Mesorhizobium opportunistum WSM2075: one gene and its partner. The protein of the gene in region 1 interacts with the protein of each later gene in a pairwise test. Links are inferred from orthologs where the notes say so. Each region holds a gene or a part of one and is shown in the gene's direction. Other genes may lie near its edges. The genes, in order: MESOP_RS24350 and MESOP_RS07710.

Region 1 (6,210 bases):
TGATCGGCATCGGCGGTGCCTTCGTCCAGCAGTTCCGCTTCGCCGCCGCCGACAACGCACCACCGGAGTTCAAGGCGCGCGCCATCTCCTTCGTGCTGGCGGGCGGCATCATCACCGCCATCCTTGGGCCGCAGATCGTCATCTTCACCCGCGAACTGTTCGCGCCGGTGATGTTTGCCGGATCGTTCGCCGCCATCCTGCCGCTTGCCGCGGCCGGCGCCATCATCCTGTCCTTCCTGCAACTGCCGGCGAGGGCGCCCGGCAGGGTGGAAATCGTCGACAGCGACGCAAGACTGTTGGCGGAAATCGTGACCAAGCCCCGTTTCGTCGCGGCGCTGTTCTGTGCGGTCGGCAGCTATGCGCTGATGAGCTTCGTCATGACCGGCGCACCGCTGGCCATGGTCGGCTGCGGCCTGTCGGAGGATGATGCGACGCTGGGCATCTCCTGGCACGTCATGGCGATGTTCGCGCCGAGCTTCTTCACCGGCTCGCTGATCCATCGTTTCGGCGCCGAACGCATTGTCGCCATCGGCCTGCTGCTGCTGATCGGCTGTGGTGCCGTAGCTTTGTCGGGCCTGGCGCTGTGGCAGTTCTGGACGGCTCTCATCCTGCTTGGCCTCGGCTGGAACTTTGCCTTCATCGGCGCCACCGCGATGGTGGCGGCCAGCTACCGGACGTCGGAAAAGGGCAAGGTGCAGGGCTTCCACGACTTTGTCCTGTTCGGCTCCGTCGCCTGCGCTTCGCTGATGTCGGGCATGGTCTACAACGCCTGGGGCTGGACCATGCTGAATTGGATGATCTTCCCGGTTGCCGTGCTCTGTTTCGTGGCGCTGGGCGCGCTGAAGGTGACGAGCGCGCGTCCGGCTTGACGTTAAAACCTATGCGTCCGGCGGCAGAACCTGAAGCACCCGCGCTATGAACATGTGGAACTCGGCCATGTAGTTGCGCAGGAAATCCTCGGTGGATTCGACCGTCACTTCGCCGTCGTCCGTTATCAGTCCCGGGGTGAACTGGATGTAGGCCTCTGGGGCATTCATCTGGGGTGAGTTGCAGAAGCTCAGAACGCTGCGCAGGCTTTGCTGGGCGACAGCGGTTGCGATGGCGCCCGGCGATGTCCCGATGACGGCGGACGGTTTGCGCGCGAATGAATTCTTTCCATAGGGGCGGCTGGCCCAATCGATCGCGTTCTTCAATCCTCCAGGGATCGAGCGATTGTACTCCGGCGTGACGAACAGCACGGCCTGGACGGACGCGATCGCCTTCTTGAAATCCTGGGCGACCTGCGGGAAATCGGCGTCGTAGTCGTAGCTGTAAAGGGGCAGATCCCTGAAGGGGATTTCGGTCATTTCAAGTTCCGGAGGAGCCAGTTGAACGAGCGCCTTCGCGAGCTTGCGGTTGATGGATCCCCGGGCAAGACTGCCGATGAGGTAGCCGACTTTGTGTATGGCCATGACACGCTCTCCGTGTTTGCCACCCCGCACCCTCACTGCATTATCCGCCAGATGGCGGCAGATCGCCAGCGTCGCCTCGAAATTGCCCTTCCCAACAAAAATATTGCGTCTGTGCCCATTGTTATGAAACCGTGTGCCCCGACTGGCCGTTGAAGCCATGCTCATATGCGGCGGCCGCACTACGGTTCACAGCAAGGGATTTTCACGATGTTTTCAGTCAAGGTTCTGGCCAGCGCGGCATTGGCGCTCGGCATCACAATGGCATCCGCCAGCGCCCAGGTGGTTGTCTCCTCGAAGATCGACACCGAGGGTGGCGTGCTCGGCAACATCATCCAGTTGGTCCTCAACGCCAACAACATCAAGACGACCGACCGCATCCAACTCGGCGGCACGCCGGTGGTGCGCAAGGCGATCACCGCCGGCGAGATCGACATCTATCCCGAATACACCGGCAATGCCGCCTTCTTCTTCGAGAAGGCCGACGACCCCGTGTGGAAGGATGCCGCCAAGGCCTATGAGACGGCAAAGAAGCTCGACTACGACGCCAACAAGATCGTCTGGCTGTCGCCGGCGCCCGCCAACAACACCTGGGCGATCGCATTGCGCAAGGAAGTGGCCGACACCAACAAGCTCGCCACGCTCTCCGACTTCGGCAAATATGTCGCGGGCGGCGGTCAGGTGGTGCTGGCGGCATCCGCCGAGTTCGTCAATTCGGCGGCAGCCTTGCCGGCCTTCCAGACCACCTATGGTTTCAAGCTGAAGCCTGAGCAGTTGATCACGCTCTCCGGCGGCGACACGGCGGCGACCATCGCCGCGGCCGCCAATCAGACCAGCGGCGCCAACGCCGCCATGGTCTACGGCACCGACGGCGGCATCGCGCCGTCCGGTCTTGTCGTGCTGGAGGACGACAAGGGCGTGCAGCCGGTCTACCAGCCGGCGCCGATCATCCGCGAATCCGTGCTCAAGCAACATCCCGAGATCGAGACGCTGCTGAAGCCGGTCTTCGCCAAGCTCGACCTCGTCACCCTGCAGGAACTGAACGGCCGCGTGCAGGTCGGTGGCGAGCCGGTCAAGGGCGTCGCCGAGGGCTTTTTGAAGAAGAACGGGTTTTTGAAGTAGTCAGCCAGAGATCGTGACGTTGGTGCGAGGCGCCCCCCTCTGGAAGCTGTTGATCTCCCCCCTTGCGGGGGAAATGTCCGGCAGGACAGAGGGGGGTGCTGTCCCGCCGACCTCTCAACCCGTTACAGCTGCGGGCTTCGACAGGATTGCTTCTGAACAAGCCAACGATCGAAAGTTGGCGATCCTTCACACCCCCCTCTGGCCTGCCGGCCATCTCCCCCGCAAGGGGGGAGATCGGATATCGCGTCGGCTTTCGCCAATCGCCAGCCAGCCGTGCGCAACATGGCAAGTCGCCACCCAAGTGGGGCGGCCATGACCCTCCGCTTCGACAAGCTCGGCGTGGTCATCGCCGCGATTGCGGCCTACGCGGCGTTCCTTGCCCCCTTCGCCACGTTCCGCGCCAACCGCATCGTCCCTGGCCAGCCGCGCTCGATTCTCGAGGCGCTGCCGGCAATCACCGGGCCGTTGCTTTTGGCGATCGTGGTCACGGCAGCGCTCATAGCACTGTTCAAGACGCCGCTCGTGCTGCGGCTTGCCGCCAGCGTGGTTGCGCTGGTCGCGCTCGCAGTGCTTGTCGGCGTCGCCGGCACATTTCTGACGCCGGCCGGCAACACGTTTGCCAGGGTGTCGCCGGCCTCTGGTTTCTGGATATTCATCTTCGCCTTCACGCTTTTGCTGGCGGACGTGCTGACGCGCCTGAACCTGTCGCCCTCGGCCCGTGTCGGCGTGCTGCTCGCCGCCGCCGCGGCCATTGGCCTGCTTTTGGTGTCGGGGGCCTGGAACGACCTTTCCATCCTCAAGGAATACGCCAACCGCGCCGACAGTTTCTGGGCCGAAGGCTCCAAGCATGTGACCCTGGCGCTCGGCTCCCTGCTTGCCGCGGTGGTCGTCGGCCTGCCGCTCGGCATCCTCTGCCATCGCGTCGAAAGGCTGCGGGCCGGCGTGCTCAACGTGCTCAACATCATCCAGACCATTCCCTCGATCGCGCTGTTCGGCCTGCTGATCGCGCCGCTCGGCTGGGTCGCTACGCATGTGCCGGGGGCTGCCGCGCTCGGCATCCGCGGCATCGGCACGGCACCTGCTTTCGTCGCCCTGTTCCTCTATTCGCTGCTGCCGGTGGTGGCCAACACCGTGGTCGGCCTCGCCGGGGTGCCGCGAGCCGCCAACGATGCGGCGCGCGGCATGGGCATGACCGAACGCCAGCGCCTGTTCGGCGTCGAGTTTCCACTGGCCTTTCCGGTGATCCTGACCGGCATCCGCATCGTGCTGGTGCAGAACATCGGCCTCGCCACCATCGCAGCACTGATCGGCGGCGGCGGCTTTGGCGTGTTCGTCTTCCAGGGCGTCGGCCAGACGGCGATGGACCTTGTGCTGCTCGGCGCGGTGCCAACCGTGGCGCTCGCCTTCGCCGCCGCCATCATCCTCGATGCGGTGATCGAAATGACTGCCACCAAGCGCAGGGTTGAAACGGCATGATCGAGATCGAAGGCATTACCAAGCGCTACGACGCGACAACGGTGGTCGACGACGTGTCGATGGTCATCGAGCCGCGCACCATCGCGGTCATTGTCGGCACCTCGGGCTCCGGCAAGACGACGCTGCTGCGCATGATCAACCGGCTGGTCGAACCGACCGCCGGCATCATCAAGCTCGACGGCGCCGACAATCGCTCGGTGCCCGGTTACGAACTGCGCCGCAGCATCGGTTATGCCATCCAGGGCCATGGCCTGTTTCCGCACCGAACCGTGGCGCAGAACATCGCCACCGTGCCGGTGCTGCTCGGTTGGGACAAGGCCCGTATCGATGCGCGCGTGGACGAGTTGATGACGCTCTACCAGCTCGATCCCCGGGAATTCGGGCCGCGCTACCCGCACGAATTGTCCGGCGGTCAGCAGCAGCGCGTCGGCGTTGCCCGCGCGCTCGCCGCCGAACCCAACGTGCTGCTGATGGACGAGCCGTTCGGCGCGCTCGACCCGATCATCCGCACCAAGGCGCAGGAAGACCTGCTGGCCATCCAGAAGCGCTTCGGCACCACCATCATCCTCGTCACCCACGACATGGAGGAAGCCGTGCATATGGGCGACAAGATCGCCGTGATGGATGCCGGCAAGCTCGTGCAATACGCCAAGCCCGCCGAGATCCTGGCAAACCCGGCCAGCAGCTTCGTCGAGACCCTGGTCGGCGCCAGCGAACGGCCATTCAGGCTGTTGTCGCTCGGGCGGGTGCGCGACGCTGTCGAGAAGGGCGCCGCCGATGGCGAGGCGATCCCCGGTGACGCCAGCCAGCGCGATGCGCTGGCTGAACTCCTCTGGTCGGGCCGGCCGGCGCTGCCGGTGAAAGGCGCCGACGGCAAGCCGCTCGGCCGCGTCACGGTGGACGGGCTGGTCAAGCGCGCGGCGAGGCCAGCATGAAGGCCTGGCTGCCTTTGCTGCTCAGGCTTGCGCTGGTGGTGCTGCTCGTTGCCTTCGTCACCAGCCCTGGATGGTTCGAGCCGCTGCTGAAACCGCTGACCGAAAACAACGCTCCTGTGATCTACAACCAGGGCAGCCTGCTGACGCTGACGCTTTTGCATCTGCGCACCGTGCTGATCGCCACCGTCGCCGCGACCATCGTCGCGGTGGCCTTGGCTATCCTCGTCACCAGGCCGGCCGGCGCCGAATTCCTGCCCTTGTCGCGCAGCCTGGTCAACATCGGCCAGACCTTTCCGCCAGTGGCGGTGCTGGCGCTCGCGGTGCCGGCTGTCGGCTTCGGCGAGAAGCCGACACTGATTGCGCTGTTTCTCTATGGCTTGCTGCCGATCTTCGAAAATGCGCTGACCGGGCTGACGACGCTCCCAGCCAACGTCGTCGAGGCGGCGCGCGGCGCCGGCATGACCGGCTGGCAGCGGCTGACCAAGGTCGAACTGCCGCTCAGCGCGCCGATCATCCTTGGCGGCATCAGGCTGTCGGTGGTGATCAGCCTGGCCACGGCCACCATCGGCTCGACCGTGGCCGCCAGGACGTTGGGGGAGGTCATCATTGCCGGCCTGTTGTCGAACAACTTGGCCTTCATCCTGCAGGGCGGCCTGATCGTGGCCGCACTTGCCGTGCTGATCTATGACGGCCTGTCGGCCGTCGAGCACTACGCGGCGCGGCGCATGGGACGCCAGGCGGAGTAGCTCTTGAGGGCGCTGGCGGTGATTCCCTTGCGTCATTTCAATCGATCTAAATGAAAGACCACACGGGCAGGACCGTCGCGGCTTTTGTCTTTTGGGCGAAAGCCGGGCAAAAACCGAACAATATCTTGACGTTCGCGACCCTGTTTCGCATACACCGCTGCGAAGAGGCGGATTCCGTTCGCGGATCCGGTCTTTGTCTCAACGGCCCAGGGAGGGGTTCTTTTGGGCCATCAATCGAGGAAAATCCGGCAATGACAATTATTTCCGCCGTCATCGCCTGCGGTCTGCTTTCTGTCCTTTACGCCATCTGGGCGACACGTTCGGTTCTCGCGTCCGATCAGGGCAATGCACGCATGCAGGAAATCTCCGCCGCCATCCGCGAAGGCGCGCAAGCCTATCTGGCACGCCAGTACACAACCATCGCCATCGTCGGCGTGGTCGTGCTCGTGCTCGCCTGGTGGCTGCTTTCCATCACCGCCGCGA
Region 2 (6,162 bases), 3.4 Mb from region 1 along the record:
CACGGGCCTGCTCGACCGCGTCATAGATGGCGCGGGCCGCCTTGCCTTCCGGCGCCAGCTTGGTGTGGATGCGCTGATCGTGGCAGGCGCGCTTCAGCGCCATGGAATCGCCGAGGCCGCGGGTAATCGCAATGTCGGTCTTCGATGCCTTCTTCGGCAGTTCGGGCAAGCGCGCGCGGCTGCCGGCGAGCGCCGGCCTATCCTTGGCGAAGCCGACTTCCATTTCCTTGTCGCCGGCAATGGCGCGCATGCAGACGGTAACGGCGCGCTTGAAGCTATCGGCTTCAGACCCCGTCTTCGACTTGTTGCGCGTGTTGTCGCCCGGACCCGCCATCGAGACTCTGCTTAGCCCAGCACCACGTTGGCCGCGCTCTCCGGCAGATCCTCGCCGAAGGCACGCTGGTAGAACTCGGCCACTACCGAGCGTTCCAGTTCGTCGCACTTGTTCAGGAAGGTCAGCCGGAACGCCATGCCTATATTGCCGAAGATCTCGGCATTCTCGGCCCAGGTGATGACGGTACGCGGGCTCATCACCGTCGACAGATCGCCGTTGATGAAGGCTGAGCGCGTCATGTCGGCGACGCGCACCATCTTGTTGACGATGTCCTTGCCCTTGCCGTCGCGATAGTGCTTGGCCTTGGCCAGCACGATGTTCACTTCATTGTCGTGCGGCAGATAGTTCAGCGTGGTGACGATCGACCAGCGGTCCATCTGCGCCTGGTTGATCTGCTGCGTGCCGTGATAGAGGCCGGTGGTGTCGCCGAGACCCACCGTGTTGGCGGTCGAGAACAGCCGGAACGCCGGATGCGGACGTATGACCCGGCTCTGGTCGAGCAGCGTCAGCCGGCCCGAGGATTCCAGGACGCGTTGGATGACGAACATCACGTCCGGACGCCCGGCGTCATACTCGTCGAAGCACAGCGCGACATTGTGCTGATAGGCCCAAGGCAGGATGCCGTCGCGGAATTCGGTGATCTGCAGCCCGTCCTTGACGACGATGGCGTCCTTGCCGACGAGATCGATACGGCTGACATGGCTGTCGAGGTTGACGCGCACGCAGGGCCAGTTGAGGCGGGCGGCGACCTGTTCGATATGGGTCGACTTGCCGGTGCCGTGATAGCCCGAGACCATGACGCGGCGGTTGTAGGCGAAGCCGGCAAGGATCGCCAAGGTGGTCGCCTTGTCGAACAGATAGTCCGGATCGATGTCCGGCACATGTTCGCTGGTTACCGAATAGGCCGGCACCACCATCTTGGAGTCGAAGCCGAATTTGTCCTTCACCGAGACCGTTGTGTCGGGCAGGTTGGCGATGTCGCGATCGACCTTGTTCATATCTCTCAACGTCTCCACGGGCGAAACGTCCCGTTTCGCCGGCAATCGATTTTGTTCGGGGGCGGTCTTAAAGCCTTTTCCACCCTTATGAAAGTTGGAAAACGACACAAACCATAGGGTCGCTCAGCACAGGCCCGCCTGTTTGAGCACGCGATAGGCCTGCAGCACATCGCGGAACCGGTCTTCCGAACCTCTGTCGCCACCATTCGCATCCGGATGGTGGCGCTTCACCAGTTCCTTATAGCGCGCCTTGATATCCTTGCCAGTCGCCTTTGTATCAAGGCCAAGCGTTTCCAGCGCCTTGGCCTCAAGCGGCTTGGCCTTGCGCTCGCGCGCCTCACGCGGATCCTTCGGCCCCTTGAACAGATCGAACGGGTCGCGCATGCGGTTGTAGTAGCCGGCGCGGCCGGAGCGCATCTGCGCCATATCGGGCGACGAACGTGTCGAGGCGCCGTTGACGCCCATCTTCCAGGTCGGCCGGTGGCCGGTCATCGCTTCCTTCTGGAAGCGTGCGACCTCGGTGTCCGGCACGCCGGAGAAGTAGTTGAAGCCCTTGTTGTACTCGCGCACATGGTCGAAGCAGAAGCGGAAATACTCGCCCTCCTTCATCCGCCCGACCGGCGCGCGATGGGTGCCCGCCTCCTTGCAGCCGTCCCACTGGCAAATCGGCGAATGCGACTTCAGCTCCGCGTCCTTGTCGGGGCGGACGCGAATCTTCTCGAAATATTTGGGGTACGGCTTCATCTGACCCATTTATGGGGCGTTCGCAGATGCGAAACAAGAATTGACATTTTCGCGATCATCGCCCTAACCGCTGAATCGCGGCATAAAGCAGGCGAATGGCGGATTTTGTTGCGCGGTAGCGGCCCCCGTATGAACCGGTTTTCGGTTTTCACGCTGGCGCGCCGGCCATATGTGGTGAACGGAGACGACTATGTCCATACAGGCGACCATGGAAGACAAGATCAACAAGGCATTTTCGCCGGAGCGGCTGGTGATCATCAACGAAAGCCATCTTCATGCCGGCCACCATCATCACGGCTCCGACCATCACGGCGTCTATGACGGCACCGGCGAGACGCATTTTCGCGTCCGTGTCGTCGCGTCCGCCTTTGCCGGCATGAACCGCATCGACCGCCACCGCGCCGTCAACGAACTGCTCGCCGACGAATTGAAGGCCGGCGTGCACGCGCTGGCGATCGAACCGGCGGCTCCCGGCGAAAAGACCCGCTGGTAGGCCAGCCAGCCCTGTCACGGGCGCTCAGAGCACCGCTTCGATCAGGAACGGCCCCCGCCGCGACAAGGCACTGTCCAGAAGCGCATCGAACCGTTCGCAGGTCTCGGCGCGCGCGGCCTCCACGCCCATGCCTTTTGCCAGCGAGACCCAGTCCAGCGGCGGATGGTCGAGGTCGAGCATGCGCCTGGCGTTCTCGCCGATCGCCCCGACGCCGACATTCTTCATCTCGCCATGCAGGATGGCGTAGGTGCGGTTGGAAAAGACGATCGTCACCACATCGAGATTTTCCCGGGCCTGGGTCCACAGCCCCTGCACCGTGTACATGCCGCTGCCGTCGGCCTCCAGATTGATCACCTTGCGGTCGGGACAGGCGACTGCCGCCCCGGTCGCCATCGGGATGCCGCCGCCGATCGATCCGCCCGTACCCATCATGTAGTCGTGCGGCGCCGCATATGCCGACAGCGCGAAAAAGCGCCGCGCCGAGGTGACCGCTTCGTCGCAGATGATCGCATTGTCCGGCAGCTTGCGCGCCACCGACAGCGCGATGGCATCTTCGGTCAACTTGCCATTCGGCGTTGCCTCGTCCGGGAAAGCGGCCGCGAACGCCGTCTGCTGCGATGGCTTGATGCCCAGTTCCTCGCGAAGCGCTTCCAGCGCCGCATGGAGATCGTCGCCATGGGCGGCGAGCGTCAGCACCTGACAGTCTTCGCGGACCAGCCGTCCGGGTTTTCCCGGATAGGCGAAGAAGGCGACCGGCTCCTTGCCGCCGACCAGCACCAGGACGTCGATGTCCCTGAGCAGCGCCGTCGCGGCATCGACCGGATAGGGAATACGGGTCGGCGCCACGCGCCCGCGTCCGCGCTGCATCCGCGCGGTCAGGACCTCGCTGAACAGACGGACACCGCCTGCGGTGGAAATCTGGCCGGCAATGTCGAGCGCATCGGCGCGCGCGGCGCGCCCGCGCACGATCATGCCGACCCGCCCCGGAGCGGCACGGATCGCCGCGGCGATCTTGCGTACGGCGTCCATGTCGGCGGCTCGCGTCGGCGCCAGCTTCACCTTGCCGACCGGGACCGCGCCGACTTCACCCCAGGCGGCATCCGCCGGCAGGATCAGCGTCGCGACGCCCGGCGGCGTCAGCGAGGCGCGAAAGGCGGCTTCGGCTGCCGGCGCGACATCCTCAGGACCTTTGACGCGGCCGACCCAGTTCGACATCGGCGCCGCGAGGCCCTCGATATCGCTGGTGAGTGGTGCGTCGAGCGGCAAATGATAGGAGGCATGGTCGCCGACGATGTTGATCATCGGGCTCAAGGCGCGCCGGGCGTTGTGCATGTTGGCCAGGCCATTGGCCAGACCAGGCCCCGTATGCAGCAAAGTCGCGGCGGGACGGTCGGTCATGCGCGCATAGCCGTCGGCGGCACCGGTCACCACGCCCTCGAAAAGGCCGAGCACGCAACGCATCCGCGGTTTGCGGTCAAGCGCGGCGACGAAATGCATTTCGGATGTGCCGGGATTGGCGAAACAGACCGTCACGTCATTGGCCAAAAGCACATCGCACAGGACATCGGCGCCATTCATGCAATTTTTCTCCCCATCACGAAGCCAATAGCACTCGCCGATGGCCGCACGGCAATATCCCGCCGCCGCTTTTGGTCTGATCCAGTGCCGCTGACGCCTGCGCTCCCCTTCAGCCGACCGTCGACTTCAGGAAAGCCAGCGCGGCCGCCGTCAGCGCGTCGCCGTCTTCGCCGAAATCGCGATTGATCGACATGTGCGTATAGGCGCTGCCGTCGAACAGCGTGACCTTGGTACCGGTGGCGCGCAAGCGCTCGGCAAAGGCTTTCGACTCCTCGCCGCGACCCTCGGCGCGGGAATAGGCGATGAAGGTCGGCGGATGCTTGCTGCCGTCGACATGGCTCGCCGGCGACAATGCCGCCCATTGCGATGGATCGGAAAACACCCGGGCATAGGCTCGCACCATACCGCCATTTTTCTCAAGCCTGGCGAGATCATAGGCCCTGGTATCGTCGAGAAGCAGCCCGGCGACGCCTGGCAGCCCGCCGCGCATTCCCGTCAGCGCGATCAGATGGCAGCCGGCCGAATGCCCCATGCCGACGATGCGCCTGGGATCACCGCCATGCCCGGCAATATTGGCCCTGACATAGGCATAGGCCTTTTCGACATCGCTGGCCTGGGTGGCGACATCCACCTGCGGCAGCATGCGATAGTCGATGGAAACGAAGCAGAACCCATTGGCGAGCAGGAAAGCCGGCTTTGCACCCACCTGGCTGCGTTTGCCGAACTGCCAGGCCCCGCCATGGACGAAAAACACCACCGGCAGGTTTTTCGCGCCATCGGGAGCATAGATGTCGAGTTTGGCCGGCCCATAGTCGAAGGTCGTTGGCGCGGGCTGGCGCAGGCGCCATGCCGCCGATGCTCCCAATGGCAACAGCGCCGTCACCGCGGCCAGAATCAGGCTTCGTCGATCGATCATCATGGTCTCCCGACCGTATCGGCCAAAGAGTGCCCGCAGGCGCCACGAGCGTCCAGTCAAGGATTGGTAATACCAGAGGTACGGCTTGGCGATCGACCATCGATCCAAACTACGAGAATGACATTCGATATCTTGGGACTCACCGCTGTCGACGAGGCCGGATCGACCGCCCTTCGTCGAACTCGCATCGGGCCGTAACTCTCGCCGTATCAGCCCGCTTCAAATGCACGGCTCCTTTTTGTTCAGTTCACGAAATCATATCTGCCCCTTGACGATCTCATCGCGCCATCACCACCTTCAGTATTGGATAAGCATTCCGGCCACACGGGGTGGCGTCCCAGGCTTCACTGCCAAATGCACATTCTCTCCTTCATGTGAAGGGAACCACAATGCGCTCCGGCAGTTGAATATGATGAGCTAGCTGACAGCCAGAACGGCTCTGAGGGCAAAGCATCATGCGTGAGAATCAGTCCGACGTCTTCGATCTGTTTTCGGAGATTTATGCGAACGCGGCCCAGGAAGAAATCAGCCTCCAGCAGTATCTCCTTGCTTGCCGAGAGGACAAGTCGATGTATGCCTCGGCGCCTGAACGGATGGTCGAGGCAATCGGCGAACCGAACCTGGTCGACACCAGCAAGGATGAACGGCTCGGCCGCATTTTTTCGAACCGCACCGTCAAGGTCTATCCATCCTTCTCCGAGTTCTACGGGATGGAGGACACGATCGAGCGCATCGCCGGATATTTCCGCTATGCCTCTCAGGGACTGGAGGAGCGCAAGCAGATCCTCTACCTCCTCGGCCCCGTCGGCGGCGGCAAATCCTCCCTTGCCGAACGGCTGAAGAAACTGATGGAGGAACGGCCGATCTACACGCTGAAGGCCGGCAGCCAGATCAGTCCGATTTTCGAATCGCCGCTTGGCCTTTTCCATCCCGACCGCATGGGAGACCTGCTGGAGGATAAATACGGGATAGCCCGGCGCCGTCTCAACGGACTTATCTCGCCCTGGGCGGCCAAGCGGCTCGACGAACTGTCGGGCGATATTTCCAAGTTCAGTGTCGTCAAGCTGATGCCGTCGCGGCTGCGCCAGATCGGCATTGC

The links.
Region 2: the proteins of MESOP_RS24350 (region 1) and MESOP_RS07710 interact in binary tests that used the Escherichia coli proteins (3 or more experiments, as listed by UniProt). The link is inferred for Mesorhizobium opportunistum WSM2075 from one-to-one orthologs.

The regions. Positions count from the first base shown.
Region 1 is NC_015675.1:5,027,189-5,033,398, reverse strand. What follows is about bases 1,977-4,964. They hold MESOP_RS24350 (ABC transporter permease), read left to right. Parts: upstream 1,977-2,882; coding sequence 2,883-4,046; downstream 4,047-4,964. Other genes in these bases: MESOP_RS24345 (ABC transporter ATP-binding protein), read left to right, coding at 4,043-4,964; osmF (glycine betaine ABC transporter substrate-binding protein OsmF), read left to right, coding at 1,977-2,570. In the rest of the region: MESOP_RS24365 (MFS transporter), read left to right, coding at 1-869; MESOP_RS24360 (NADPH-dependent FMN reductase), read right to left, coding at 879-1,451; more of osmF, read left to right, coding at 1,659-1,976; more of MESOP_RS24345, read left to right, coding at 4,965-4,981; MESOP_RS24340 (ABC transporter permease), read left to right, coding at 4,978-5,727; MESOP_RS24335 (sodium-translocating pyrophosphatase), read left to right, coding at 5,979-6,210.
Region 2 is NC_015675.1:1,613,630-1,619,791, reverse strand. What follows is about bases 978-3,917. They hold MESOP_RS07710 (BolA family protein), read left to right. Parts: upstream 978-2,266; coding sequence 2,267-2,569; downstream 2,570-3,917. Other genes in these bases: MESOP_RS07705 (acetolactate synthase large subunit), read right to left, coding at 2,594-3,917; MESOP_RS07715 (J domain-containing protein), read right to left, coding at 1,456-2,085; cobS (cobaltochelatase subunit CobS), read right to left, coding at 978-1,332. In the rest of the region: cobaltochelatase subunit CobT, read right to left, coding at 1-334; more of cobS, read right to left, coding at 346-977; more of MESOP_RS07705, read right to left, coding at 3,918-4,147; MESOP_RS07700 (alpha/beta hydrolase), read right to left, coding at 4,257-5,063; MESOP_RS07695 (PrkA family serine protein kinase), read left to right, coding at 5,519-6,162. UniProt on the Escherichia coli protein: Transcriptional regulator that plays an important role in general stress response. Has many effects on cell morphology, cell growth and cell division. Acts by regulating the transcription of many genes, including dacA (PBP-5), dacC (PBP-6), ampC and mreB.